DNA from 3 places in the Paenibacillus sp. SAFN-054 genome. Region 3 is predicted to be linked to each of the others. Evidence: riboswitches for the same ligand, from Rfam matches in the RefSeq annotation. Region 3 holds a riboswitch; each other region holds the start of a gene.
The links. A riboswitch is a leader RNA that binds a small molecule or an ion and turns the genes downstream of it on or off. The one in region 3 is predicted to bind cyclic di-AMP.
Positions count from the first base shown of each region.

Region 1 (9,752 bases), 620 kb from region 3:
CTTGACGCCCGGTACGGTCACCACGGCCAACAGCTTCATGCAGGACTCCCCCAGACATATAATGGTAATTATGGATTACCATCCATTATATGGTGTTAAGCGCTTTCATACAAGATGAATCCACCAACGTTATAAGCAGAATATCCCGTCCCTTAGGCGAAGGCTTCGGCTGATCGATAGAGGTAACCCTCCCTTTCGGCATACCTGGTTTTTTTTGCGTCTGATACCGTTCTTTCCCCATGCAAAAAGCCCACTTCCGCGGTAAGCAAAAGGGGCTTTTCAATCTACTATTTTCAAATTTTCATCTGATTTTGCTACTTCTTGATGGAGATCATCCAAACATCCTACTTGCTATTCGGTTCCCTGATTGCACACCAAATCAGACTAAGCTCATCTTTCCATCTTCCATCCGATATACCTTGTCGCAATATTCAAGCATACGCTCATCATGGGTAACCATGATTGCCGCTTTCCGGCGTGACTTTACCTCTTGTTTGATGAGACCGACCACTTCATGTGCGCGTTTGGTGTCCAGGCTTGCAGTCGGTTCATCGGCCAAAATGACGTTAGGATCGTTAATCAAAGACCGGGCGATCGCAGTACGCTGTTTCTCTCCTCCCGAGAGTTCTTCGGGGAAGCTCTTGAGCTTCGAGCCCAGTCCCAGCTCTTCAAGTATGTTTGTGGCGAATATTTTATCCTCTGCCGTCACCTTCCCGGACATCTTCTTTACTAAAAGCAATTGATCCAGAACGTTCAAATAGGGAACCAAGTTCGATGACTGCATAATAAATCCGATTTCCCTAAGCCTCACGTTGGACAGCTCTTTATCCGAAAGCTTGGAGAGGTTATGCCCATTCAGATTAATTTCTCCTTCGGAAGCTTTGAGCAGCGCTCCCGCAATGGATAAGAAGGTACTCTTGCCAGAACCTGAAGGTCCGACCACTGCTACAAATTCGCCTGGTTCAACGGAAATAGAGACATCCTCGAGCGCAGCGATCCGGTGACTGCCTTCGGCATAATACTTTGTGATATGACTGAGCTGTAAGCCTTGATTCATTATTCCATCCTCCCGAGCGCTTTCAGCGGATCAATTTTTGTAATTCTGCGAACCGATACCAAAGAACTGAGCAATGCGATGACAAGCAGGACCACCGAATATACGATGACCAGATTTGTTTCGAGCTTGAATGGCATCGCCTTAGGCATCATTGCCGCCGTCCCGTAAGTAAGCAAAATTCCGATAATAATACTGGTCAGCGACAGTACGAACACTTGGGACATAATCGCTTTGCCCAAGAATCCGTTCCTTGCGCCGATGGCTTTCATAATCCCGAATTGGTTGGTCTTCTGAATCGTAATGACATAGAAAAACACGCCCAGAACGAATGCAGAGATCGCCAGCAGGAATGCAAGCATCATCATAATCGAACCGTTCTCTTCTTTATAACCTGGCATTCCCTGCACGGCTTTCGCTCGAGTCACAGTATCGGTATTCGATAACTTACCGTTTACCAAGCTTGAATCAATATGTTCACCTTGCAGCATAATTGCATTTACAGGATTTGCGATTCCTTTATCCGAACCCGGTGCCGCAAAGGCGATCTTACGCCATTCAGATATGGGTGTGAACACGGCTGATACGTGGTTGTAGGTTTGATCCTCCACAAATCCGATAATGGTCAGCGACTCTGTGGAACCGTCTAATTGGAACGTATCCCCAAGTTTAAATCCTTTATCCTTCATGGTGATATTCGCAATGACACTTTTCGGTTGATCAGGAGATAAACGATTTCCTTCAACGATGGACGGCTCCAAAAAGCTGCCCGGCTCGATCCCAATGATGGCGATGTCGACTTTGTCCTCATTTTTGTTGCTGTGCCCTTTGAGCGCTGTTGCCATGGAATTTCCCATAGGTGAAGCAGCTGTTACATCAGGTAATTTCTCTGCTTCGGTCACCAATTGATCGGACAGCAGGGATTTGCTCATGGAAGACTGCGACCCTTGCTGAAAGATAACATAATCGGCATTCATGTTCTTGAGTACGGACGCGGCAAGCGTCGATAGACCATTGCCCAAGCCAGACAGGATGAACACCAACCAAGCGATAAGCACAAAGATAATGACAATCATGGAAAACCTCATCTTACTATGCATTAATTCCTTCATAGCCAAAAACATGCGATTCCAACTCCTCACTCCTAATTATTTGACACTTGTGTCAAAATAGACGAACCACATCGCAGTCCCCATCTATTAAATCATATATTTGACACTTGTGTCAAAATAGATTCGAGTTTCTATGACCTCCCCGAGCCTCCGATCCATACTTGAAACAAGAGATCGCTCCATTGATCTGTCGGGACATTCAGCATATTCGGAGTATTAATCAGGTTAAAAAAAGTACCGATAAGTACCGGTAGGGGAATATCCTCCCTTAAATTGTTCTCCTTTTGTGCCTGTTCAAACAAGCGTGCGAGCTGAACCTTGAGACTCGAATGCGCCCTCTCAATAAATTGAAGATCATCGATCACCTTGATATGATCTGAATGTATTTTTTGAGCATCACCAAGGAGTTGATGAAGCCTGGATTCTTCAACATAAACATGAAGTAACTGTCGGAGAGCGATCATAGGGTCCGTCTCATCGATGGATGATGCATTTTCTAATACGTTCGAAATCACCCGCTTCATACAAGCAGCAACGATTTCTTCTTTATTGGAGTAATATTGGTAAATCGTGCTTCTGGCTCCAGGGAGATGCTGTGACAGGAGTTTAAGATGAAATCCGTCGTAACCATGCTCCAATATTAATCTTTTCGTCACGTCAAGCAGCTCTGTTTCCGTAAAAGATTGTTTTCTACCCAATGTGGATCGTCTCCTTTCCGTCTTGTAAGATCAGTTTAACAAAAAAACAGCAACAACAGCAATCGGTTGCCGTTGTTACTGTTTCTTTTAAGGAGGATGGCGCCCTTGACGGATTCGGGTTCATGCCATCACCTTTTCATCGATCATGAAGTTGAGAAGAATGCGGTTGAACTCCTGAGGCTGGCAAAGATGGCTCGGGTAAATGGCATCGTCGATGACGGCTTTCTGGGCGTAATAAAACATCTCCGCAGCCTTGTTCATTTGTTTGACGAACCATTCGCTCTGTCTGCCGGCTACGCATAGAATGGGCATTCGCAGCCTTGTCGAATTCGAGTCCATGTCGATTTTGAGCAGGGCCATGCGCTGCTTGATCGACTCCGTCGGACGCTTGTGAAAGAGCTCATCCCGCAAAATGCTGTATGCAGGTACCCACCGGTTATATGTCACCCGCAGCGACCGGAGAAAGAATTCCGCAGGAAGATAATAGGACAACCAGCTGCAGGCCTCAAAAAATTTCCAAATCCCGCTGCGGGTTCCGTACGGACCGTAGAAATAGCTGTCAACCAACACGAGTGCATTCACTTTATCCGGCTGGTAAGCAGCGAATTTTTGGGCAAGCAGACTGCCGCTGGAGCAACCGACGAGCGTGACTTTGGTCAAATCCAGCTTTTCCAGCAGCTCGTTCAGATCCATGCACTGCGTATCGATGATATCCTCCACTTCGACGTTTAATTTGCCGGAATTGCCATAGCCCCTTAAATCGAGCACAATCACCTTGGCCCTTTTGCTGAAATATTCGACCTGCGGCTCAAACATATGATGAGTCGAAAGATGTCCGTGGATAAAGACGATTGGCGCGCCGCTGCCGTGTGTTTCGTAATATAGGGTTGTTCCGTTTACTTGTATGTTGGGCAACTTCCTTCTCCTCTCTACCTTAACATGATGTCTAAGATGCCTTCCCTCAGGCAGATAAAAAAGACAACAAAAAAAGCATTGAAAAGAGGACCTCTCTTCAACGCTTTCAGGGCAAGGCCAAAAAAGCCTTGATTCATCGCATCGTAAGGATCGTCTCTCTTGATACGCTTGCGAGGTTAGCTGACGGATTCGGACTTCAGAGTAGCCCTACTCATTACAATGAGATTCACCCCATGTGACAACCTTTCTGTCACGGCCGGTTCCCCCGCTTTCCGCTCCTGGCGGAAATTCAGCGAAATAGACATCTATTCAATTTGCGCACACAAAAACACAGAGCGGATACCCTGTGCTGATTTTAAAAGCTCACAGTTTCACTCCTCTCTCTTAGCGACGCTTACGAGGTTAGCTGACGGATTCGGGCAGTGAGAGTTGCCCTACGGACGGCATGGATGTCATTCCCCTCCATGACTTATTCCGATTCACCCCATGCATGGACAGATTCGGCCATCCGGCAAAATCCGTTCATTGCGGTTCGTGGTTCCCCCGCTTTTCACAAGCGAAAACTCAGCGTAATTCCGTGTCATTCCTTCAAAAGCTAACAATGAACTGAATATACGCCTGAGCAGGCAAACTGTAAAGCATGGGTTCCACAGAATTAATGGCTTTTTCGTTGCGTTTCCTGAAATAGCAGGCACTTATCCTGAGAAGTCTTATCTTTTCGTTCATTAGCTCCTCGTTGCTTTCGTTTAGGTGAACATTTTTGTTCCATTCCCTTTTCCTTCAGACAGCGGCATCAGAGAACAAGCAAAAACCGCCTCCTGAATGCATGTTCAGGGGCGGTTTGCTTATAATCCCGGCTTAAAGCTTCTATATTATTCGTTCCAGACTTCGTCCGCAATCTCCTTGATAAAGGCCAGCTTCTTCCACTGCTCTTCCTCCGTCAGGATATTCCCCTCCTCGGTCGAAGCAAATCCGCACTGCGGGCTAAGGCAGAGGTGGTTGATGTCCACCACCTTCGCGGCTTCCCTGATCCGGCTCACGATCTCCTGCTTGTCTTCCAGGTCGCCTGTCTTGGAGGAATGCAGCCCCAGCACGACCTGCTGATCCTTTATAAATCTCAGCGGGGCAAAGTCTCCTGCCCGATCCGTATCGAATTCCAAGTAAAATGCGTCGATATGATCCACCCCGAACAGCGTTTCGGCTACCGGCCCGTAACCGCCCGCGGAAGCCCAAGTCGAATGGTAGTTGCCGCGGCACACATGCGTCGTGATGATCAGATCTTCCGGCAGGCCGGTAATCGCTTCCTGGTTCAGCTTGGCGTACTGCTTCGTGATTTCCGAGACGTCGACGCCTTCCTGCTGCCTAGCTTCCCAGTAGTTCGGGTCGCAAAGCATGCCCCATGTGCAGTCATCCAGCTGCAGGCTGCGGCAGCCTGCCTCATAAAAGTCGCGGATGGCCGCATTGTAGGCTTTAGCGATATCTGCTACGAGCTCTTCCGTGCTGGTATAGAACGCTTCGGTGCTTTCTTTGTTCTCCGCCCGCTGCAGCTCGGCCAGAAACTGGGCCGGCGCAGGAATCGTTTGTCTCGCGACGACGTCATCGCCCGCAGCCTGCTTCAAAAATTTGAAATGCTCCACGAACGGATGTCCCGTATAGCCGATTTTCCCGTAGAGACGCGCGGTTTCTGCTCTCGTCTCCTCACCCTGGAATACATATCCGCGATCTACAACCTGTTTTTCGACGCCATCCAGCCCCCACATGAAATCCAGATGCCACCAGGAACGCCTAAACTCGCCGTCCGTCACCGCTTTTAAGCCGACTTCCTTCTGTTTCTCCACCAGCTTGACGATTTCATCATCTTCGATCCTTTTCAACTCTCCGGCCGATAGGATGCCCTTCTGGTACTGGCTCCGTGCCTCCTTCAGTACTTCCGGACGCAGAAAGCTTCCGACATGGTCGTATCTATAAGGGGTTGCCTGTCTTCGTTTTGCTTGTTCCCTAATTGTGCTCATCGTTCATTCTCCTTCGGCGCTTAAGTTTTCAACTCGATAAGAGAAAGATATCACACAATTCCGGTTATACCGTAACTCCGATTAACTATAGCTGGCTATAGTCAAAAGCTATAACAAATTCACGATGAAACTTATAAAACCCGAACGGTGCCAATAGCGGCCTGCAGCGCCTCGATATAGGCCGCAGCCAGTTTGGTCAAAGCGGCATTCTGGTGGCAAATCCACCCGATGTTGATGGTCTCCTCGATATCCAGCGGAACCGGGATAATCTCATTGCCGTTCAGATCGGCGCTCAGCACACCCGTCGATATCGTGTAACCATTCAGCCCGATCAGCAGGTTAAACAGCGTCGCCCGGTCGTTGACGCGGATGCTTTTCGGATGAGACAGCGTGCTGAGAATTTCTTCGGAAAAGTGAAAAGAATTAAACTCCCCCTGTTCAAACGACAGGTACGGATAATCCTGCAGCTGGTCGATTGTGACTAACGCCTGCTTGGCCAAGGGATTATGCACGCTGATGAATATATGCGGCTTGGCCGTAAACAGGCTCGTAAACTTCAAATTCGCATCCTTTAACAATCGGTTGATGACTTTGCTGTTGAACTCGTTCAGATACAGGATGCCGATTTCGCTGCGCTGGCTTTTGACATCCTGGATGATTTCGTGGGTCTTGGTCTCGCGCAGAGCCAGCTCATATTCCTCATGTCCATACTCCCGTACCAGGTTTACGAAGGCGTTGACCGCAAAAGCATAATGCTGCGTCGATACCGAAAAATGCTGCGGGGAAGGCTTGGCGTTCAAATAGCGGCCCTCCAGCAGCTCCGCCTGCTCGATCACCTGGCGGGCATATCCGAGAAACTCTGCCCCCTCTTTGGACAGTGAAATCCCCTTATTGGTTCGCTCGAATATCGTCACCTGAATTTCCGCCTCCAGATCCTTGATCGCATTGGACAGGCTGGGCTGGGATATGAACAAGCGCTTGGCGGCTTCATTCATGGATCCCCGGTTGGCTACTTCGATAACGTATTTCAATTGTTGCAGCGTCACGATGATCGTCCCTTTCTAGGCTTACGTACTTACAGCTTATTTTCTATAGCATATCAAAAAAGGTTACACCGGGTAATCCTTTTGAAATGCCGTAATGATGCCGAAATGGGCTTTAGCCACGTAAAAAAGCACCGCGAGCCGTCCTCCCGACGTTCCATCGGAAGCAGACTGCGGTGCTTTCAAATCGCTTGTTCATGCCGGATCACTGCACTCTCGGCTTTGCCGGATCGCAGTCCGGCCGCGGTACCTCGCCGAACTGCGACAGCTTGTGCAGGTAATAGCATTCTTCCCTGTACATATGGTCCGGCACGAGCCGGTTCAGGCGGCTTAGCAGCTCGGCGCTGATATCCAGCTCCTCCACCTCGAGCAGGAATGCCATAAAGGCGGACATCTCGAGGTCGACGTCTTGATGGAACTTACTCACCGAAGGGTAGGTGGGCTTCATCGTACGCAAATAGCCGACCAGCTCAAGCGCTTTTAAATAAAACTCGTTAAAATGCTGCTCGAACTCCTTGCTCTTACGTATCAGCCTTCGCTCTACCCCGTCGAGATCGGACGCGATGGACGCCGAATGAAACGCCGCGTCCGGCAGCCACAGCAGGTCATGGTGCAGGGGGTGATAACGGGGAACCGGTTTTCCTTGGCGCAGCTCCGTTAATATCCGCTCATATTCTTCGAGCTCGTTGACCATATGGTTGATGAACGTCGGAGACAGCCCAATGACGATCTTGCCGAGAAGCAGCCGGTCCAGCAAATCCAGCTTGAATGCGCGCAGACTCACCACTGCCTCATACGCCTGCTCATTCAATTGGTCCATCGCCTGCTGATCCTGCTCCTTCAAAGCCCGTGCCTGCTCCAGCAGCCGGTCGAACAAGGCTATAAACTGCTGCGCCTTCCGGACATCCTCTGCTTCGCTGGACGGCAGGGCGTTAAAGATAAACCTCGCGTGATCGCCTAAAATTTGCAGCCAAAACCGGTGTTCAAATAGCTGTTCTTCCATTTCCAAGCCCTCCCTCAGAATTAATGCCAGCAATAAATATATGAGCAGGCTGGACAGATATATTCTTCAGGGAGCATGGCCTTACCCTCCAGTTCCTCGATTCCGTAAATACCCACAAGAAAAGGGCAGGGTATCCTAAGAGGCTTACATGAGTCCCGACTTCTTGACCTCTGCGTAGAAATCGTGGAACTGCGGAATATTCAGCTGCTGCGCGGCATCCGAAAGCGCCGTGGCCGGGTCCGGATGCACCTCCACCATGACGCCGTCGGCTCCTGCGGCGAGCGCGGCTTTGGCGCAAGGAGCCAAAATATCCTTGCGGCCGGTCGAGTGGGTCACGTCGACCAGCACTGGCAGATGCGTTTCCTGCTTGAGGATCGGCACCGCCGAGATGTCCAGCGTATTACGCGTCGCTTTCTCGTATGTCCGGATGCCGCGCTCGATCAGCATCACCTGCGTATTGCCGCGGGAAACGATGTACTCCGCCGCATGCACGAATTCGTCAAGCGTCGCCGCCAGGCCGCGCTTCAGCAGAATCGGCGTCTTCACGTCCCCCGCCGCTTTCAGGAGCTCGAAGTTCTGCATGTTTCTCGCGCCGATCTGAATAACGTCGATGTAATCGCAGGCCAGCTCGATATGGGCCGGATCGACGATTTCACTGATCGTCTTCAGGCCGAATTCCGCGGCAACCTCTTTGAGGATTTTCAGGCCTTCGATACCAAGCCCCTGGAAGTCGTACGGGGACGTTCTCGGCTTGAATGCACCGCCCCGCATGACGGTTATGCCCGCTTCTTTCAGGGCCGCGGCCACGGTGCGCACCTGCTCATAGCTCTCGACCGAGCATGGACCGGCGATCATGATCGGGCTTCCGCCGCCAATCGTCACGTCTCCGAGCGTAATCAGCGTATCTTCCTTCTTTTTCTTGCGGCTGACGAGCAGATGCTTCTTATGGTCTACCTCCTGCAGCGTCAACGTAGCTTGAAAAATCTGTTTGAACAGATGGCGCACCGTCTCATGATCGAATGGTCCTTCATTGCTCGCCGCCAGCTTATCAAGCATCTCCTTCTCGCGCACAGGATCAAATTTCGGAACGCCCTGCTTCTCCTTCTCAGCACCGAGCTCCTGCGCGATGCTGGCGCGTTTCGACAGCAATCCCAGCAGCTCCAGGTTCACCTCATCCAATTGATTGCGCAGCTCTTCCAATCTACCCTGACTCATCTCTGATCTCTCCTTTGATTTTCTGTATATAAAACAAAAAGACTCCCGTCCGCAAGGGACGTGGAGTCGTGGTACCACCCTTATTAGACATCCCCATACAAAAGAGGCATGTCTCACTTAAAGCCTTTTAACGCAAGGATACGGGTATTCCTACCGTCTGCATGGAGCAGCCCTTCAGATACCGGCTCGGGAATGAACTTCGGCGGACAGCGTTCCGCGGCTGCTCTCAGTCTACCGGCAGTCCGTCCCTGTCTGGAGCTTGCTCCGCTTACTCTTTCCTTCATTGCTTCTTGAATATATGTGATGCGAACAATAAATTAAAAGCATTGTAATACAATCGGTTAACTCGAAGCAAGCATACGAGGTGATGCTGTAACTCTTTATTTTGTTGAAGTGATCTATCTTGCTGAATGACAAGTACATTTTTTTCTCATAAATCGAAACACTCGGACACCGGGTAACGTCTAATCATAAGCGCCCCATATAAATCCATTTTTGATAAGAAACAGCTATAACAACGAAACGGAAACATATGCTTATACGATACCTGCTAAATAGCAGGTATCCACACATGCCAAAAAAGCCGTTAAATACACGCAAAGTGTGTTTAGCGGCTTTGGCTGCTGCTATGAAGCTGATGTTGCTTCACATCCCACTCTCTCTTGATGGGGAAGGTAATAGAAGCTTGAAGCTTAACCCT
Region 1 covers NZ_JBQCKS010000002.1:65,469-75,220, forward strand. Annotated here, with positions in the region: gene ACTHPM_RS11760 (penicillin acylase family protein) at 1-39, opposite strand, end outside; gene ACTHPM_RS11765 (ABC transporter ATP-binding protein) at 380-1,057, opposite strand; gene ACTHPM_RS11770 (ABC transporter permease) at 1,057-2,178, opposite strand; gene ACTHPM_RS11775 (TetR/AcrR family transcriptional regulator) at 2,298-2,864, opposite strand; gene ACTHPM_RS11780 (alpha/beta fold hydrolase) at 2,985-3,779, opposite strand; cyclic di-AMP (ydaO/yuaA leader) riboswitch at 3,929-4,084, opposite strand; cyclic di-AMP (ydaO/yuaA leader) riboswitch at 4,156-4,359, opposite strand; gene ACTHPM_RS11785 (5-methyltetrahydropteroyltriglutamate--homocysteine S-methyltransferase) at 4,652-5,791, opposite strand; gene ACTHPM_RS11790 (LysR family transcriptional regulator) at 5,923-6,837, opposite strand; gene ACTHPM_RS11795 (DUF2935 domain-containing protein) at 7,040-7,837, opposite strand; gene ACTHPM_RS11800 (bifunctional 3-deoxy-7-phosphoheptulonate synthase/chorismate mutase) at 7,982-9,052, opposite strand; gene ACTHPM_RS11805 (hypothetical protein) at 9,166-9,336, opposite strand; gene ACTHPM_RS11810 (carbohydrate ABC transporter permease) at 9,745-9,752, opposite strand, start outside.
Region 1: linked by a shared signal. The riboswitch ahead of ACTHPM_RS11780 (alpha/beta fold hydrolase) and the one ahead of ACTHPM_RS14625 (hypothetical protein) in region 3 are both predicted to bind cyclic di-AMP.

Region 2 (9,752 bases), on a different contig from region 3:
GTTGTATTACTTGTTTTCGTACTGCTTCATCAGTGCAGCGAGTTCGTCCTCGACTGCTTTGTCTGTGCCGAGCTTCTCGAATTCATCGTCAAGGGATTTGCCTTTGGAGGACATTTCGTTGCTCGCCTCGGCTTGCGCCTCCATCTGCATCATTTTCTCTTCCATGCGTTTCATGCCGCTCGAAGCACTGTCCGTACTGAAGCCTTGCATCGCTTTGTTGATTTCGGTCTGAGCTTTGGCTGCATTGTAACGCGCTACCAGCGTTTCGCGCTTGTTTTTCATTTCGGTAAGCTGTTTGCGCATTTCATCCAGCTTGTCGCGAAGATTATCGGCGGACGCTTTGTTCTGGTCGTAGCTTGTTTTATATTCAGCCATTTTTTGTTCCGCGGCATTCTTTTCTTCCAAAGCACGGCGGGCAAGCTCCACGTTTTGCGCCTGAGCTGCCGTATGGGCCTGCTGCGTACGTTTTTGAACCAGGGCTTCCTGCTCTTCGTACAGCTGCTTGAATTTCTTCTCGATGGCGATTTGGGCGGCTACCGCTTTTTCCGCATCCTCAAGGTCTTCGGTCATGTCACGGATATATTGGTCAGTCATTTTAACCGGATCTTCCGCTTTGTCGATGATTGCGTTAATGTTGGACATAGTCAGGTCACGTAATCTTTTAAAAATAGCCATTTTGTTATTTCCTCCTAGGAAAAGGTTTAATGTTGTTCTTATGATATTCATTTACGCAGCAGTTTTGAAGTCGTTTCAAAATTCGCAAAAAAATTTTCAATCTACTTTTCCAAGCATTGTTGCGAGATACTCATCAAACGCTGAATCGGCTTCTGCCACGATCTCTGCAATGTCGTCCCGTGAAATGCCGTCGTAATGGATGCCTGCCGCCACGGTTACAGTTCTGCGCAGCAAATGGGATGCCCTCTTCGCCATGCCAGCAGCCAGCTCATGCTCCCGGTGCCCAGGCACGTTGATCGTCTGCGTCTCTACCTCCTTGGCGGTCTCGCTAAAGTACGCGGTTGCAACAGAGCCGATATGCGCTTCTCCTCCCGTCACAACGAAAAGCGAGTCCCTGCCGACGGAAGCCTCTCGGATCTGTATTCCCCATTTGCCGGATGCCATCCTACCCCCCGTTTCCCGTCCATCGTACAAGATGAAGATGCCTCTTTTCCATTTTATAGGACTCGAATGATTTCCGACAAGCCTGATTAGTCAAAAAGGGCACCGGCAGACTAGCCTGCCAATGCCTTCTGTCACATTCATTAAAAACCGCGCAAATACGGCTTCGGTATCTTCTCATCGCCATGGAGCGCCTGTGATGCATGCAAGGCCCAATACGGATCCTTCAGCATCCCTCTCCCCACAGCGACGAGATCCGCTTTCCCGTCAAGAACAACCTGCTGCGCATCCTCGAACCGATCCAGCCTGCCGACCGCGATGACCGGAACATCCAGCTTGGTTTTGATCTCTTCCGCGAGTTCCACCTGGTAACCCGGCCCTGCTTTCGGTCCGCCGTTCGCCCCAATATGTCCTTCACCGCCCGAGGAGATATGAAACACATCCACACCCGCTGCTTGATATCGGCGGCAAACTTCGGCAATATACTCGACGTCGTACCCTCCATCCACATATTCTTTGGCGGATACGCGCATGATCACAGGCATGTCTACCGGTACGGCCTCCCGCACGGCCTTGACCACTTCTTCGCCAAAGAGCGGAAGGTCCTTGCCATAAATATCATCCCTCTTGTTGGTTAACGGGGAATGGAACTGATGAATCAAATAGCCGTGAGCGCCATGGATTTCGATCGTGTCAAAACCGGCCTCGACGGCTCGTCTTGCTGCTTCTTTGTATGCCTGTACCATATCTTTCACTTCATCCGTGGAGAGCGCACGCGGCACACTGTATTTTTCATCGAAACGGATCGCTGAAGGGGCTACGGGCGGATTCGCATCCTCCGCTTTTCGGCCGGCATGGCCAAGCTGGATTCCGATTCGGGTACCGTAGGTATGTACCTCGTCGACAATGCTGCGATAAGCAGGAATCTGTTCATCGCTCCAAAGCCCCGTATCCTGGCTCGTAATGCGTCCGTCAGGACGGATGGCTGTCATTTCGATAATTATCAGGCCTGCTCCGCCGACAGCCCGGGATACATAATGCACAAAGTGCCACTTGTTTGGAATTCCATCCTCCGCCTGCACCGAATATTGACACATCGGCGGCATGACGATCCTGTTTTTCAATGATAAGCCCTTTAGGACATAAGGTGTAAATATATCAGCCATGTGTTCAGTCTCCTTTCCGAGAGCCATAATCTGAAGATACCCATATTTATGCAGGTCTAATATGAAACACCTATATATTATATACGCTTTTCAAGTATTTATGGAAACGGGCGAGAGAGCCTTGGTCCATCTATAATCCTTTCCATTTCGGGGCATAACAGTATAGACAATCCAATGGCTCTGCCAGCATTCCCCTAGAAAGGAGTCCGTGCCGCATGATCAGAACTTATTTCAGCAAAATATGCGCGGTAACGCTTGTCTTTACTCTGTTATGTCCCGAAGCCGCTTTGTATGCGGCAAGCCCGGAAAATCCCGCTGCTCCGCGTCCGGTACAGGAAACCAGCACGATAGAAAAAGCGGAAAAGCATCAGGAAAAACAGATACTGACCCTCGGCCAACTGATTAAAAAATATCCGGATACCTTCAAAATTCATGGCCCCCATGTGAAACAGATCGCGCTTACCTTCGATGATGTACCAGATCCGCGGTTTACACCGCAAATTCTTCAAATTCTCTCGGAGAACGGCGTCAAGGCAACCTTTTTCGTTGTGGGCAGCCGGGCCCAGAAGCATCCGGAGCTGGTGGCACGCATTGTTCGCGAAGGTCATATCATCGGGAATCATTCCTACAACCACCCCCAGTTTCACAAGCTGACGATGGCTGAATATATGGACCAAATAGTGCGTACGGAAAAAATACTCTACGGCATTACCGGCTACAAGCCGAAACTGATCCGTCCCCCATACGGGGATATAACGGAAAGTCAGCTGCGATGGGCCAAGCGTGAGGGCTACAAAATCGTTAACTGGAATGTCGATTCCCTGGACTGGAAAGGCATCGGCAAAGAAGCGGTGAAACGGAACATCATGGCAACGGCAGGACAGGGCTCCATTATTCTTCAGCATGCCGGTGGCGGCACGACCTCGGATCTATCCGGCACGATTGGCGCTCTGCCGGAAGTCATCCGTGACTTGAAGAAAAAAGGCTACACCTTTGTTACATTACCCAAACTTCTCAAAGTGCTAAAGGACAAATAAAAACAAGCAGCCTCGACCATCAAATGGTATAAGGCTGCTTGTTTGCGTACATGCGTATGTGGGTAATTAGTATAAAGATAACGATTATTTAATAAAGTACAATTCTACGTTCTGGAAACCAAAGTTGCTTACTGACTGCTGGCTTCCTGGAACAAAGATATCGATGCGGTTGCCCTTGATGGCACTGCCTACATCTTTTGCGGTAGCGACGAAAGCTTTTTTGGGAAGACCCGCAAAATCATGTCCAGTGACAAGCACTTTCGTTCCGAGCGGAATAATGGATGGGTCCACGGCGATGGTACCGAGTTCGAGCGGATTACCGAAATAGTCGACGGCACCCCATTTGCCATTTTCGCTTGCCGCAGCAGAGTATGCTGTAGCTTTGACTTTCAGGGTTTTATTATACGTAAAGGTTTTACCCCATGCTTCCACGATTTTTTGCTCCGAATCCACGCTAAGCGAAGCCGCGGTGATCGATGCCGGCGCGGAATCCGCGTAGGCCTTCATGGTTTCAACTCCGGGAATGTTAAGCTTCAATCCTCCATAGATGTTCGTGGCTTGTACGTTAGGATTAGCATTCATCAATTGATTTAGGTTGACGCCATATTGTTTCGATAGTGTGTAGAAGGTATCGCCTTCCTTGGCCACATGTACAGAGTCCGCATGGACAGGAACGGCTTGTACCGCCAATGTGATGCCGATTGCAGCTGCGATAAATTTCAATCCTTTAAATCTCTTCTTCATAGTTCCTCCTTAAAATCCTTCAGTGCCTGCGAGGTTAGCTGTCGGGTTCGGATTGAGGAGACAACCCTACGTTACAATCACGATTCACCCCAAGTGACTAAGTCTTTCACGGTAAAAATAATCCCCCGCACTTTGTGTTCCAAAGTTTTGGCTTACTCAATATATCACAATTTTGTAACCAGTGCGCATGAAAATGTTACCATATTGCAACTATTAACACTATAACTTCCGTTATCAGAGTTAGAAAGTTACTAATTGCTTAAAAATTTAAATCGCGATTTGCGTTAAAATGATTACAAATTCTTCATTACATACGAAATAAGCCCCGGCGAGAAATGGATTCTCGCCGGGGCTTATTTCGTATGTGCTAGAGTACTTTGCTCAAGAAATCTTTCGTACGTGCATTCTGCGGGTTGCCAAATACCTGGGACGGTGTTCCTTCTTCCATGATCTGACCGCCGTCCATAAACAGGATTCGGTCTCCTACCTCACGGGCAAAGCCCATCTCATGTGTGACAATGACCATGGTCATGCCGCCCTCAGCCAGCTTCTTCATGACTTCAAGAACCTCTCCGACCATCTCGGGATCCAGCGCCGAAGTCGGCTCGTCAAACAGCATGACATGGGGCTGCATCGCCAGAGCACGCGCGATAGCAATGCGCTGCTTCTGACCGCCTGACAGCTGCGAAGGATACGCATTCTTTTTATCGGCGAGGCCGACGGTACGCAGTAAATCCACCGCGATCGTCTCGGCTTCCGAGGAAGCCATTTTTTTCACCTTCAATGGGGCAAGCATAATATTTTGAAGCACAGTTTTATGCGGAAACAGGTTGAACTGCTGAAATACCATGCCCATTTTCTCACGGGTCAAGTTAATATTATGTTTACGATCCGTAATGGACTCGCCCTCAAACGTAATTTCGCCGCTCGTTGGCGTTTCGAGCAGGTTGAGGCAGCGGAGGAACGTACTTTTCCCCGATCCGCTGGGTCCGATCACGACTACGACTTCCCCTTTGGCGATTTCAACGTTAACGCCTTTTAATATTTCGAGCTTCCCGAACGATTTGTGCAGATCCTTAACGGTGATCATCCGTATTCAGCCTCCTTTCGAACAAACCAAGCAGCTTGGACAGCGTGAAGGTCATAACAAAATAAATGGCGGCAATGATTAAGAGCGGCTTCAACGACTCATAAGTAATGGTCGTGACAGCCTGCGCTTGATACATCAGATCGGTCACGCCGATAAACGATACGATCGAGGATTCTTTAATGATGGTAATGAATTCGTTGCCGATGGCCGGCAGCACGCTTTTGACGGCCTGCGGCAAAATAATGTGCCTCATGGTCATGGCTTTACCCATGCCGAGAGAACGGGCAGCTTCTGCCTGCCCTCTGTCCACGCCCTGAATGCCGGCGCGGAATATTTCCGCCAGATAAGCCGAGCTGTTGATCGAAAGCGTAATCGCTCCGGATTCAATGGGAGTCAGCTTGATGCCGAACGATACCAAACCGTAATGGATGATGAATAGCTGCACGATCATTGGGGTACCCCGGAGGAACTCCACCCATACGGTTCCCACAAAACGGAGCAGCCCGAACCGGGACATCCGCAGCATGGACACGAGCATGCCCAGAATGAAGCCGCAAATGACTCCGATCGCTGCAAGCAGCAGAGTATATTGGATGCCCGTTCCGAAATAGGAACGATACGTCCAGAACGTCTCGAATATGTTCATGAAATCCTTACTTCCTTCCTCGATGCCGCAAACAAAAAATAGCGAAGGATATCCGCTATTTTTCGCGTTCGATTATTTTTGAGCCGCAAGATCGCTGGCTTCGGATACGAATTGTTCAATTTTCTTATCGGAGTTCAGCCGGTCGAGTGTTTTGTTGATTTGCTCCACCATCTCCGTATTTCCCTTTTTCACGCCGATCGCATATCCGTCTTCCTTGTAATCAGGCACAGCATCAGCAATCGCAAGTCCCTTGACGTTCTTCAGAAAGGCTTCGGCAACCGGCTTTTCCATGATGGAAGCGTCGACACGGCCGGAGTTCAGCTGCATGATGATATCATTGATCTTTCCGAGTCCTGTAATTTTCGCTTTTGGAATGGTTTTGGCAATGTCCTCTTGAATCGAGCCGGTCTGAATGCCGAAGGATACTCCTTCAAGCGATTGCATCGTTGTGTACTTATCTTTGTCCTTTTCGCGGACGACTACAGCCTGCTCAGCTTTATAGTAGTTGTTTGAGAAGTCAATTGCTTTCTTCCGTTCCTCATCGGGTGTCATGCCCGAGATGACGAAGTCAACGCGGCCGCTCGAAAGTTCTCCAAGCAGTGCCTTGAAATCCATGTCCTTGACCTCAAGCTTCGCGCCCATGTCCTTCGCGATCTCTTTGGCAATCTCAATGTCGAAGCCGACGATTTGATCCTTGCCGTCAATCATTTTATGGAACTCGTACGGAGGGAAATCGGCGCTTGTCCCAAGCACGAGCGTTTTGGCACTGGCATTCGTTGCACCGTTATCCGGTGCGGCTGCCTCATCCTTGTTCTTATCTCCGCATCCTGCAAGCAGACTTCCTGCGAGCATCAAGCATAACGTTAAAGTACCCCATTTTTTCATCATCTATCTCTCCTGTCCATATCCTCATGTTGTTGCGCTTAGTATGGTCATGTTTGCGATTCATCATTACCCTTACGAAAGCATGTTTTATACTACAACAAACTGCATGATTATGCAATGTAATTTTCATACAAAGCAACTCGTTTTCAACAAATTGTCAATAATAATGAATTGTCCATAGATTAATATTCCTTTGGTCGATAAAAAGGGTTCTTTAAGTTCGACCAATTCCAATATCATGTTTAAATAACAATCAATTTTTCACTACTTAATTTTAACATTTATTGGTGGTTTATTTTGCTGATATGTAAATAACTATCGTATTTATTTCACCCCGTTGTTTAGCCTTTCAAACAGTCCATTTCGTATTTATTCATTTCTATACATTTCAAGGTGAATAATGCTAAAAATGGAGCTTCAAGCATGACCCTCTCCCCTAACGGAGCATAATAACGTAATCCATGGCAGTTTGCGGCAATGGTTCATTCTTCCTAGTTTCCGGTTATTAAATAGCTAGACATTATCAGGAGGTGTAGTCATGCTGCTCGAAGCTTTATATCATGTGCCCCGCGACAAGTGGGCTTATGCTTACGATCCCAAAACCATTCATCTGCGTGTCCGCACCAAGAAAAACGATGTGGACTCCGTTGTCGCCATGACCGGAGACAAATATGACTGGGACTCGACTTATTTTGAAATCACGATGGAAAAGGCGGCATCCGATGAGATGTTCGATTATTGGGAGGCTTCCGTTCTTCCCAAATACAAACGTTTGAACTACGGATTTCGGGTTACGGCAGGAAGCGAATCGGTTTACATGCTGGACAACGGAATTTATCATGACTGTCCCGCTCCTCCGGGCGGTTATTACGAGTTCCCCTACATACATGAAATCGATGTATTCAAGGTGCCGGACTGGGCTAAGGACGCTGTATTTTATCAAATCATGCCTGAACGTTTCGCGAACGGCGATCCGAACAATGACCCGGAAGGGACAGAAGCCTGGGGCGGCCAGCCAAAAACAGACAACTACTTCGGTGGAGATTTGCAGGGGGTTCTGGATCATCTTGACGATTTGGTAGACCTCGGCATCAATGCGATATATTTCACTCCGTTGTTTAAGTCACCTTCAAATCATAAGTACGATATCGTGGATTACAAACAGGTAGATCCTCATTTTGGGGACAACGCCCTGCTCAAGGACGTTGTGGAAGCCTGCCATGAGAAAGGCATCCGCGTCATGCTGGATGCGGTATTCAACCACTGCAGCGAGAGCTTCCCACCATTCCAGGACGTGCTCAAAAACGGAGAACAATCAAAGTATGCCGACTGGTTCCATGTGAATCAGTTCCCTGCACGCGTCGAAAATGGCATCGCCACATACGATACCTTCGGCTTCTTCGGCAACATGCCAAAATTTAATACGGCGAACCCGGAGGTCAAAGAGTATCTGCTCGACGTAGCCGAATACTGGATTAAGGAAATCAAGCTGGACGGGTGGCGTCTGGATGTGGCGAACGAAGTGGATCACCACTTCTGGCGCGACTTCCGCAAGGTCGTTAAGAACGCTAACCCGGATGCTTATATCGTGGGAGAAGTATGGAGCGATTCCCTTTCCTGGTTGGTCGGGGACCAATTCGATTCCGTTATGAACTATCCATTCGCCGATAAAGTACTTGAGTTTTTCAATGGAGGGATGGATGGTGCAGCCTTCTCCGACCGCATGAGTTCTCTGCTGATGCGTTATCCGCAGCAGACCAACGAAGTGGTATTTAATATGCTGTGCAGCCACGACACCCCCCGCCTGCTGACTCGCCTCGGCAGCGACAAACGCAAGCTGAAGCTCTCAGTCGTCTTCCTCTTCACCTATATGGGGACGCCATGTATCTTCTACGGCGATGAGGTTGGTATTGCAGGCGATGGAGACCCTGACTGCCGCAAGTGCATGGTCTGGGATCCGGAACAACAGGACCGCGAGCTTTACGATTTCTACAAAATGATGATTCATTTGCGCAAATCCAATAAGGCCCTTCGCGAAGGCCGCTTCCGCTTCCTGAAAGCCGAACCGGGCAACCCATGCATCATCTATGAACGTGCGGACGATTCCATCCATTTCACGATCTGGATGAACAACACGGATCAGAAGCAGACCCTCTCCCATCCGATGGTCACCACCGATTGGCGTGACGCCTTGACGAACGAGAAGGTTAAACCAACGGACGGTATGATGAATATTTCCCTGGATCCGTTCGGATACCGGATTTTGTACCGGAACATTACCAAATAACCTTTATCAGAATAAAGAAAGGAGCATCCGAAAGTCTTGGGCCAAGACTTCAGATGCTCCTTTTTTGGTGCCTGAATCGTTATTCCTGATTAACCTTTGCCGCTGATGCGCTTATAAATATTGCTATACTCCTGGGCCGAGACATTCCAGCTGTAATCTCCGCTCGTGGCATTTTTTACAATTTTGTTCCAATGATCCGGTTCCTTGTAAAAAGACATGGCGCGGCGGATGGTATGCATCATATCGTGCGCGTTGATATTCGTAAAGGTGAATCCGTTCCCCTGCCCCGTAAACTCGTTGTATGCGTGTACCGTATCGTTAAGTCCTCCGGTCTCCCGGACGACCGGAATGCTTCCATATCGCAGCGCCAGGAGCTGGCTGATACCGCAGGGCTCAAAGTTCGATGGCATAAGGAAGATATCGCTCGAAGCATAAATTTTACGGGATAACGCATCACTGAATGTAATTTGGGCTGACAGTTTTTCCGGATGACGCTGCTCGGCTTCCCTGAACCAATGCTCATATGCGCTGTCTCCCGTCCCCAGGATAACGAACTGCATATCATCAAGGGTCAGCATTTCGTCCAGCACCCTCACGACCAAATCCAAGCCCTTGGAATCCACCATGCGTGTAACCATCGCAACCAGCGGTGTTTCGGCGGATACGGGCAGATTCAGTTCCTCCTGCAGACGGACTTTGTTTTCTTTTTTCTTCGCGATGCTTGACCGGTATTTGACAGCAAGATGCGGATCCGTGGAGGGATTATAGCTTTTGGTGTCAA
Region 2 covers NZ_JBQCKS010000001.1:1,456,964-1,466,715, forward strand. Annotated here, with positions in the region: gene ACTHPM_RS06830 (PspA/IM30 family protein) at 7-675, opposite strand; gene ACTHPM_RS06835 (hypothetical protein) at 772-1,119, opposite strand; gene ACTHPM_RS06840 (NADH:flavin oxidoreductase/NADH oxidase) at 1,260-2,282, opposite strand; gene ACTHPM_RS06845 (polysaccharide deacetylase family protein) at 2,498-3,319, shown strand; gene ACTHPM_RS06850 (3D domain-containing protein) at 3,404-4,063, opposite strand; cyclic di-AMP (ydaO/yuaA leader) riboswitch at 4,072-4,226, opposite strand; gene ACTHPM_RS06855 (amino acid ABC transporter ATP-binding protein) at 4,431-5,153, opposite strand; gene ACTHPM_RS06860 (amino acid ABC transporter permease) at 5,140-5,799, opposite strand; gene ACTHPM_RS06865 (transporter substrate-binding domain-containing protein) at 5,872-6,684, opposite strand; gene ACTHPM_RS06870 (alpha-glycosidase) at 7,223-8,971, shown strand; gene glgA (glycogen synthase GlgA) at 9,061-9,752, opposite strand, start outside.
Region 2: linked by a shared signal. The riboswitch ahead of ACTHPM_RS06850 (3D domain-containing protein) and the one ahead of ACTHPM_RS14625 (hypothetical protein) in region 3 are both predicted to bind cyclic di-AMP.

Region 3 (9,752 bases):
TGCAGCATGGCATCGATCAGGGAAGGCAGCGGCTGGTATTTCGCGATTTCATCCTTTCCAACATCCCTGGTCCCAAGCCGCCTCCAAGCGCATGCTCCTTCCTTCGCTCCCCCAAGCCAGGGCTCCAGCAGCTCGGCATCCCCCACGACCAGATCCAGCCGTTCTTCTCCGTTCATATATTCCAGAAAAGAATCCGTCCTTGTAAAACCGATGATCCGCAGCGAGCTGCCGCGATCACTCACATGCACATAATGATGAAGCGCCTCCAGATACTGCGGTTCTTTCACAGCAAGAACTACCTTATATGCTACCGTCAGGCCCACTCCCTCCTTTTCACAGCATAAAAAAACACCGTCTCGCAGCCGCGCTTAGCGGCTGAAGAAACGGTGCTTCCGTTATCAGCTTGATAAATGGAACTAAACATACCTTAGTTCCTTTTTATGGGATTGATCTCAATTAGGAATTTATCATATCCTCGGATGAAAAACAATACAAAAAGTGTAAAATATCTACATTTTAAATCCAAGGTCTCAAGACGGCCATCGGAAGCCCTTTACAAAAACCGCTTTCGCAGTTCCGGCGTCGGAAGCAAGCACTGTTCGTCTTTACCGAACCAACGGTATCGGTTACGGGCGACATATCTATACATCGTGTCCCGCAGCGGCCGCGGTAAGATAACAAAGATATACAGGAGCGGCCAGGGCATTCTCATTTGGCGGAAAATTCGCAGTACCGCGGCCGAACGAACATAGTATTGTCCATCCTCGATAAGGACCACCGTGTCCACCTCATCCGGGGGCAGGCCGCCCTTTTTCAGCAGCTCGGCGCCAATATCGGATTGCAGCGAAGCGAACCGGAATTTGGCATGCGGGTCCCGTTCGATAATAAAGCGCGTAAGTCCCTGGCATAAATGGCATACTCCGTCTATAAGTACGATCCTCTCGATGCTCCCCGTCTCCGGCCCGTGTTGATCCTTCATCCTTAGGCACCTCCTGGACTTAAGTATCGTACGCAACCCTTAATATATCAAGCTATATAGGGATTAACCCGCATCCCTGCCAAAAAATCAAGACAAAAAGAAAAAAGCCCGGGTAGCTTCCCGCGCCTGTATCTTTGGTTCGGCAGATTACTTGGCAGCAGCCAGCGCCTTGTCGATCCATTGGTTTTCTTCGATTTGCTGAGTCAGCTCGCCTTTGTAACTCTCGATGCATTTGCAGATGAAATCTTTGCGGCACACAGGACAAGGCGTTTTTTGCAATCGGCTGATGTTTGTCATTTTCCATTCCGGAAAACGGCTATAGAACACGCGGCACACGGTTCCGTCAGCCAGATTGAGAATAAATTCATACAATCCGCTTTGCTCGTTGCTGCTGGCTTCCTTCATGTTCGCAATCACTGGTCTGTAAGACATATCATCACCCGTTTATATAAATTTCTTGCCTTGAACACTAATCAAGTATCAAGTACCTAGACATATTAAAGAATTTTAAACTTCATGTCAATAAAAGGTTACGTCAAATCGCCTGCCGCTATGCAGTTTATGTCCAATTATGGCCAAAAAACCGGCCGGAGGCTACGCCAACCGGTACCGGTTTTTCAAACATAACTTTCGGCCGCTTACGCACCCGTTATACAACATTCAGCTCCACGTCGATATTGCCGCGCGTCGCTTTGGAATAGGGGCAGAATTCATGCGCCTTCTTGGCAAGATCCTCCGCTTGGGAGCGCTCGATTCCCGGCATTTTGATGTCCATGCGGACAGCCAGGCGGAATCCTCCATCGCTCTCGTCCTTGCCAATCATTACATTCGAATGAATCTCCACGTCCTGGAGCTTCACGCCTTCTTTACGGGCCACATTGGCAAGCGCGCTTTCATAGCAGGCACCGTAGCCTGCCGCGAAAAGCTGCTCGGGGTTGGTGCCGCTGCCGCCGGAGCCTCCCAGCTCTTTGGGCATGCTGAGATCATGCTTCAGGACTCCGTCGGATGATGCGATCGAACCTTCACGTCCGCCACGAACTGTCGCTGTAGCTGTGTATAGTGCTTCCATCTTCACCGTCTCCTTTTTCCTGAAAATAACCTACTCCTTTCATTAAAGCAGTACGCCCCATTTGAAACCTGAGCGGCTTTTCATTCATATAAATTGTATAACCGCATAAAAGTTTCCCTAGACAAACATATTTGAGTGAGTACAATGAATAGTAACCTGTTTAATATATAAGAATAATCGCAATCAAGGGTGTGATATAGATGAAAGATACCGGAATGGTCGACTCCAAGAAATCGAAAACGTGGACCAAGCCAGAGGAACGGTCCTCGCTGTCAGAACTTAACCACTCCATGAGGGTTCCCCTTAAGGGGTCTACCTTTCGCAAATTTCTAGCTTTTGTGGGCCCCGGCTACCTTGTCGCTGTCGGCTACATGGACCCGGGCAACTGGGCGACGGATATTGCGGGCGGCTCCCAATTTGGATATTCGCTGCTGGCCGTCATCCTGCTGTCCAACCTGATGGCCGTGCTGCTTCAGTCGCTGGCCAGCAAGCTCGGCATCGTCACAGGCCATGATCTCGCCCAAGCCTGCCGCAGCCAATACAGCAGACCGGTTACCATCGGCCTCTGGCTCCTATGCGAGCTCGCAATAGCCGCCTGCGACCTGGCGGAGGTGATCGGATCGGCCATCGCGCTCAAGCTCCTTTTCGGCATACCGCTGCTCTACGGCGTGCTGATTACCGCAGTGGACGTCCTGCTGATCCTGCTTCTGCAGCATAAGGGATTCCGGGCGATCGAAACACTGGTCATCGTGCTTGTGCTGACCATTGGCGCGTGTTTCGGCGTCGATCTGTGGCTGGCGAAGCCGGATGCAGCCAGCGTCTTTGCCGGATTCATTCCGACCGCCGACCTGATCACCGACCATCAAAAATTGTACATCGCCATCGCGATACTGGGCGCGACGGTCATGCCGCATAATCTGTATTTGCATTCTTCTATCGTACAGACCCGGCAGTACGAAAATACGGACCAAGGCAAACGGCAGGCCATTCGCTTCTCCGCCTGGGATTCCACAATTGCCCTGACAGTGGCGCTGTTCATTAACGCGGCGATCCTGATCGTCTCTGCAGCGACATTCCACAAAGCGGGGATGACGGAGGTCGCCGACATCAGCGATGCATATCACCTGCTGACCCCGCTGGTGGGAACGACGCTCGCAAGCATTTTATTTGCCGTTGCCCTGCTTGCTTCCGGCCAAAACTCGACGCTGACAGGTACCCTGGCAGGCCAGATCGTCATGGAGGGGTTTCTCGATATCAAGCTCCCCCAATGGCTCCGCCGGCTGATCACGAGACTGATTGCCATCATTCCCGCCGTCATCGTGACGATCATCTCCGGCGAGAAGGGAACGGAGGAGCTGCTGATTCTCAGCCAGGTCATTCTGTCGCTCCAGCTTCCGTTCGCGGTCATTCCGCTCGTCAAATTTACCGGAGACAAGAAGATCATGGGCAAATTCGTCAACAGAACGTGGGTGAAAATCCTCGCCTGGAGCGTTTCCGCCATTATCGTCGTGCTGAATCTCTTTCTTATTTATCAGACCTTTATGGGCTGATCCTTAGGATCATATGCAAAAGTCCGCATGGATCGTCGGAAGACGCCATGCGGACTTTTTTAATATGATGCGCTTAATAACTGTGCTATTTGCTTCCCAGCTCCTGCAGAGCCAGGTTCAGCTTGAGCACGTTGACCCGCTCCTCGCCGAATACGCCAAGCTCCCTGCCTTCCGTGTGTTTCTCCACCAGCTGCTTTAGCTGCTCCTCCGGAATGCCACGCAGCCCGCTGATCCGCGGAATCTGAACCGACGCGGAAGCCGGCGTAATATGCGGATCCAGGCCGGAACCGGAATTGGTGATCAGGTCGATCGGCACTTCACTGACAGGAACCTTAGGATTCTCCTTCTCCCACTGCGTGATCGAGTCCTTCACCCGCTGCAGCAGCTCCGGATTGGACGGGGCATAGTTTTTGGAACCCGAGCCGGCGCCGTCGTTGTCGATGCTGGAGATCCGCCCTTGGAAAAAGGATGGATCCGCAAAGGTTTGACCGATCAGCTCCGAGCCGACCGTACGGCCCTCGCCGTCCTTGACCATGCTGCCATTCGCCTGGTGCGGGAAAATCAGCTGCGCCAGCCCGGTGCTGGCCAGCGGATAGGCGATGCCGCAAATCACGATGAACAATAAGCTGGAGCGCAGTGCCATGAGCCAAATGGAGCCATGCGACACTTCTTCGAATTTCGCCGTTGTCTTCATTGTATATCATCCTTTTTCATAAGCTTGTGATGGGAACTTGCCCATTCTCTCTATAAGTTAACGCCTTAAATCCACAGATGTACGACAAGGTCAATCAGCTTGATGCCCGCGAACGGCGCGATCACACCGCCGAGCCCGAAGAGCATCAGGTTCCGGCTTAAGAGGCGCGCCGAGCTCATCGGCTTATATTTGACGCCTTTCATGGCCAGCGGGATGAGCAGCGGAATAATGACCGCATTGAAGATCAAGGCGCTCAGGATGGCCGACAGCGGCGATCCGAGATGCATGATGTTCAGCGCATCCATTTGCGGGATGGCTACCATGAACATCGCCGGGATGATGGCGAAATATTTGGCCACGTCATTCGCGATGCTGAAGGTGGTCAGCGCTCCGCGCGTCATCAGCAGCTGTTTGCCGATCGCCACGACTTCAATGATTTTGGACGGATCGGAGTCCAGGTCGACCATGTTCGCCGCTTCCTTGGCGGCTACCGTGCCGCTGTTCATCGCGATCCCGACATCCGCCTGGGCCAGGGCCGGCGCGTCGTTCGTGCCGTCCCCGGTCATGGCGACGAGCTTGCCTTCCGCCTGCTCGCGCCGGATGACGGCGATTTTGTCCTCCGGCTTGCTCTCGGCAATATACTCATCCACGCCGGCCTCCCGGGCGATCGTGGCAGCGGTCAGCGGGTTATCCCCGGTACACATGATCGTCTTGATCCCCATCTGCCGCAGCTGCTCGAAGCGTTCCTTCATCCCCGGCTTCACGGTATCCTTCAGATGGATCAGCCCGTAAATTCGGCTGTCCACGACGACGGCCAGCGGCGTGCCGCCTTCGGATGCGATGGCGTCGGACTTCGCCGACAGGTCGGACGGAATGCTGCCTCCTTGCGACTGAACCCACTGCCGGACCGCATCGACCGCGCCTTTGCGGACATGGCGCCCATCCTGCAGATCGATGCCGCTCATCCGCGTCTCCGCCCTGAATTCGATAAATTCGCCGCCTGCGGCAAGCGTTTCATCATAATGCATCGTTTGCTTTTTCATCAGCTCCAGCACGGAGCGTCCCTCCGGCGTTTCATCCTTAAGCGAGCTTATCGCGGCCCAATAAGCCGTTTCGGCCAAGGATGCGTTCCCGGTAGGAATGAATTGGCTTGCCATCCGGTTACCATAGGTGATGGTGCCGGTTTTATCCAGAATCATCGTATTGATGTCGCCGGAGGCTTCCACTGCTTTACCGGACATCGCCAGCACATTGAACTGGGTTACGCGGTCCATCCCGGCAATCCCGATGGCGGAGAGCAGTCCGCCGATGGTCGTCGGGATCAGGCAGACCAGCAGTGAAATCAATACCGGGATGTCCAGTGATACGCCCAGATGCTTGGCAATCGGCGCCAGCGTCACGACGACGATCAAGAAAATGAGCGTCAGCGTCGTCAGCAGCGTGTTCAGCGCAATTTCGTTCGGCGTTTTTTGGCGCGACGCGCCTTCGACGAGCGAAATCATCCGGTCGATGAACGACTCACCGGGGTCGCTCGTAATGACGACCTTGATCTGGTCGCTGACCACCCGGGTGCCGCCGGTCACGGAGCTGAAATCGCCGCCCGCTTCCTTAATTACCGGTGCCGACTCGCCGGTGATGGCCGATTCGTCGACGGAAGCGAGACCTTCGATGACTTCGCCGTCTCCCGGAATCATTTCACCTTGCGATACGACGACCATATCGCCTTTGCGCAGCTCGGTCGAATTGACGACCTTGATTTCGGAACCGACTATTTTGTTTGCCGTCGTTTCCTTTTTGCTCTTCTTCAGGGAATCGGCCTGCGCCTTGCCCCGCCCTTCGGCGAGCGCCTCCGCGAAATTCGCGAACAGGACCGTAAAGAGCAGGATCAGAAACACGGTCAGGTTAAAACCAAGACGCCCGCTTGTATTGAAATAGGCCGGAAACAGGACCATTAACAGCACGACCAGGGTGCCCACTTCCACCACAAACATGACCGGATTTTTCATCATGACAACCGGGTTCAGTTTGATAAAGCTATCTTTCATGGCATGCTTGATGATGCTGCCTGTCAGCATGCTCTTGCGTTGTCCGCTCATGACTCTCTCCACCTCATTTATTCTAGGAATTGAAGCCATTCCTTAATTTCAGCATTGTTGGGCAATCCGCTATCGCAGTGTCAGATATTCCGCTATCGGACCTAACACCAGCACCGGCAGGAAGGTCAATGCCCCGATCAGGAGCACGGTACCGACCAGAATGCCTGCGAACAGCTTCGTATCCGTATGGAAGGTGCCGATCGATTCAGGTACTGTTCTTTTCCGGGACAAGGAGCCTGCCACGGCCAGAAGAGCAATAATCGAGACATACCGTCCGAGCAGCATGACAAGCCCTGTACTGACGTTCCAGAACACCGTATTATCGCCCAATCCTTCGAAGCCGGAGCCGTTGTTCGCCGCGGAAGACGTATACTCGTACAAGGATTGGCTCAGCCCGTGATACAGCGGATTGGACAAGCCGTCCGTTCCCAGATGGGTCATGAACGAAATGGCCGTCGGTGCCAATATGATGAGCGGATGCGCAAGGATCGCGATGGCGATCAGCTTCATTTCCCGGCTCTCGATTTTGCGGCCCAGAAACTCCGGTGTCCGTCCGACCATGAGGCCGCATATAAAGACGCCCAGAATCGCATACATCATCATGTTGACGAAACCAACGCCCTTGCCGCCGAACACGACGTTCAGCATCATTTCGGCCAGCGGGGCCAGCCCGCCAAGCGGCGTCAGCGTATCATGCATGTTGTTGACCGAACCGGTCGTCGCCGCGGTGGTCACCGCCGTAAAGAGCGAGGACTGCGCTACGCCAAACCGGACCTCCTTGCCCTCCATGCTGCCTTGCGCGCTGTTGATGCCCAGCTCGTTAATCAGCGGGTTGCCGCTCTTTTCCGAGAAATAGGCCAGGCACAGGAACGCAATGAACAGCGTCATCATGGCCGTAAAGATGATCCAGCCCTGCTTGCGGTTCTTCGCAAAGCGCCCAAAGGTATAAGGCAGCGCCGCCGAAATCGTCCACATGCTCAAAATTTCGATCACGTTCGTCAGCGGACGCGGATTCTCAAAGGGATGCGCCGAGTTCGCTCCGAAGAATCCGCCGCCGTTCGTTCCCAAATGCTTAATGGACTCCAGCGAGGCCACCGGCCCCATGGAAATATGCTGCACGGCTCCGCCGAGCGTATTGACCGTTACAGTAGGATCCAGCGTTTGCGGGACCTGCAGCGCCACCAGCACCAAAGTCACGATCAGGGCAAGCGGCAGAAAGAGACGGGTATGCGCTTTGACGAAGTCTTCGAAAAAGTTCCCCAGGCCGCCCCCTCTGCGGGTAATCCCGCGCATAAAAGCAATCGCAATGACAAGGCCCGATGCTGCGGACGTAAACATCATCATCGTAATGACAATCATCTGTCCAAAATAAGACATGCCGCTCTCGCCGCTGTAATGCTGAAGATTCGTGTTCGTCATGAAGCTGATGACGGTATTAAAGGAAAGGCTTGCTTCCATATTCCCCGTTTGATTCGGGTTGACCGGCAGCCCTCCCATCAGTCTTAGAACGATATAGCTGACCGCCACGAGCACGATGTTGGTCGCAATCATGCTGAGCGCATACTTTTTCCAATTCATGCCTGAGCGGTTTTTCAGGCCGATGATACTGTAGAACAGCTTCTCCACGGGCCCGAAAATCTTGTCCGTACGGTTCGCCTCGTTGGAGAACACATGATATATATAGCTGCCTACCGGCTTGACCAGCAGAAGCAGTACAGCAATAACAATACAAATCTGCAGGATATCCAAAATTGCTTCCTCCTCATAAAAAGCGGTTATTCATGCTTTAAAACCGTTCCGGATGGATCAGGGCATAGACCAAATAGACAAATACGAGCAGCGCCAGGACCATAACCACGATCATTTGTCTTCCCCTCCCCCATCCACGACATGGCCGCACCACATCAGGAACAGCAGAAAGACGCCGAATACTCCTGCGAGTGTCAATATCATCAGAAAGTCCATCATGCTACAATTCTCCCCTTTTACATTCCCGATTGAGCTATTATTTCAGCAAGAACCCGACCTCGCCGTTCAAGGTATGGATGATGTGATTCGCTCCGAGCCCCCGATAAATTCCCGGCGAATTGTCCGCACGTGTAATGACGTAGATGGGACGTGACGTCCAGGGTCTGCAGATTTGCAGGTACCGGCAGGTCAGATTGAGGCTGTTCTCAAAAATAAAAATCCGGCCGACCCGCTGCCCGGGAACGACCCACTCATCCGTATGGTTCGTATGAATCCGAATGATGTGCGTCGCCCCAAGCTTCCTCAGATCGCGTTCTTCCTTCAAACTATTGGTGAGCACGGCAAAAGGCCGTTTAAGATAGATCAAAAGCTTAATAAATTTGCGGCCGGCCTCATTTGGCGCGGTTACGATGATGAGTTCCTCATCCACGACTTTGCGTTCCTCCTTCTGGCAGCTTCATCCGAGCCTGCAAATAAAAACGGCCGCAGGGAAAGAGGACCTTTCCCGCGGCCGATCAATTCATGACGAAAGAAAGCCATGAAAATATGCTCACGACAAATGCTGCCTCTCCCTATACGCTTACGAGGTTAGCTGACGGATTAGGGCGTGAGAGTCGCCCTTCCCTCATTGTCCCTTCTTGGGACAGAGGAATTCACCCCGGCTTCGTATGCCCGTAAAGCCATACGATGCGTTGGTTCCCCCGCTTCCGGCCCGGCCGGAATTAAGCGTTAAAGACATTCACATGTAATTTGGTTTGCTGCTTCCAAAGCTATTTTTGGCAATAAAAAACCACAGAGGTCAATTGATCCCCTGTGGTCGACGGATATCGATCACAAGTTTCATCATTCCTCTCTCAAACAACGCTTACGAGGTTAGCTGACGGATTCGAGCGGTGAGAGTCGCTCTACCCGTGTTTCGGATCCATGGCATCCGATTGTCACGGGATTCACCCCTGCGGCATCACCTGCTTCCGACTCTCACACCGGATAACTGGGATACGCGCGATTGGTTCCCCCGATTTCCGCCCTTTCGCGGGCAGAAACTCAGCGATTCAAAAATGGAAACGTCTTGAATTACGATTTGAATCATACACCCGCTTGCAAATCATGTAAAGGTACCGCGAAAACCCTTAGCGTTTAAAATGTAATCATTTTCGCTAAGGTTATCGCTTACAAAAGTTTATATCTCCTCCAAACTCACGGATACTCCCTATTTCACCGGTTCTTGCAAAAGCTGCTTTAGCCTTCGTTCCTCCATTCAGCCCATAAGCATCGTTTTTTTATAAACCGGCGTGAGAGGATGCAAATGCGAGATAACCGAAGATAAACAACCATCCTGAGGGCAGGTCCGGCAGGAATGCTCCGAAACCGGGTGCCATATCCGCAAACCTGCGGC
Region 3 covers NZ_JBQCKS010000002.1:689,362-699,113, forward strand. Annotated here, with positions in the region: gene ACTHPM_RS14580 (hypothetical protein) at 1-287, opposite strand, end outside; gene ACTHPM_RS14585 (thiol-disulfide oxidoreductase DCC family protein) at 554-979, opposite strand; gene ACTHPM_RS14590 (hypothetical protein) at 1,127-1,411, opposite strand; gene ACTHPM_RS14595 (organic hydroperoxide resistance protein) at 1,629-2,048, opposite strand; gene ACTHPM_RS14600 (Nramp family divalent metal transporter) at 2,249-3,598, shown strand; gene kdpC (potassium-transporting ATPase subunit KdpC) at 3,684-4,292, opposite strand; gene kdpB (potassium-transporting ATPase subunit KdpB) at 4,358-6,388, opposite strand; gene kdpA (potassium-transporting ATPase subunit KdpA) at 6,458-8,137, opposite strand; gene kdpF (K(+)-transporting ATPase subunit F) at 8,175-8,252, opposite strand; gene ACTHPM_RS14625 (hypothetical protein) at 8,394-8,786, opposite strand; cyclic di-AMP (ydaO/yuaA leader) riboswitch at 8,918-9,095, opposite strand; cyclic di-AMP (ydaO/yuaA leader) riboswitch at 9,203-9,416, opposite strand.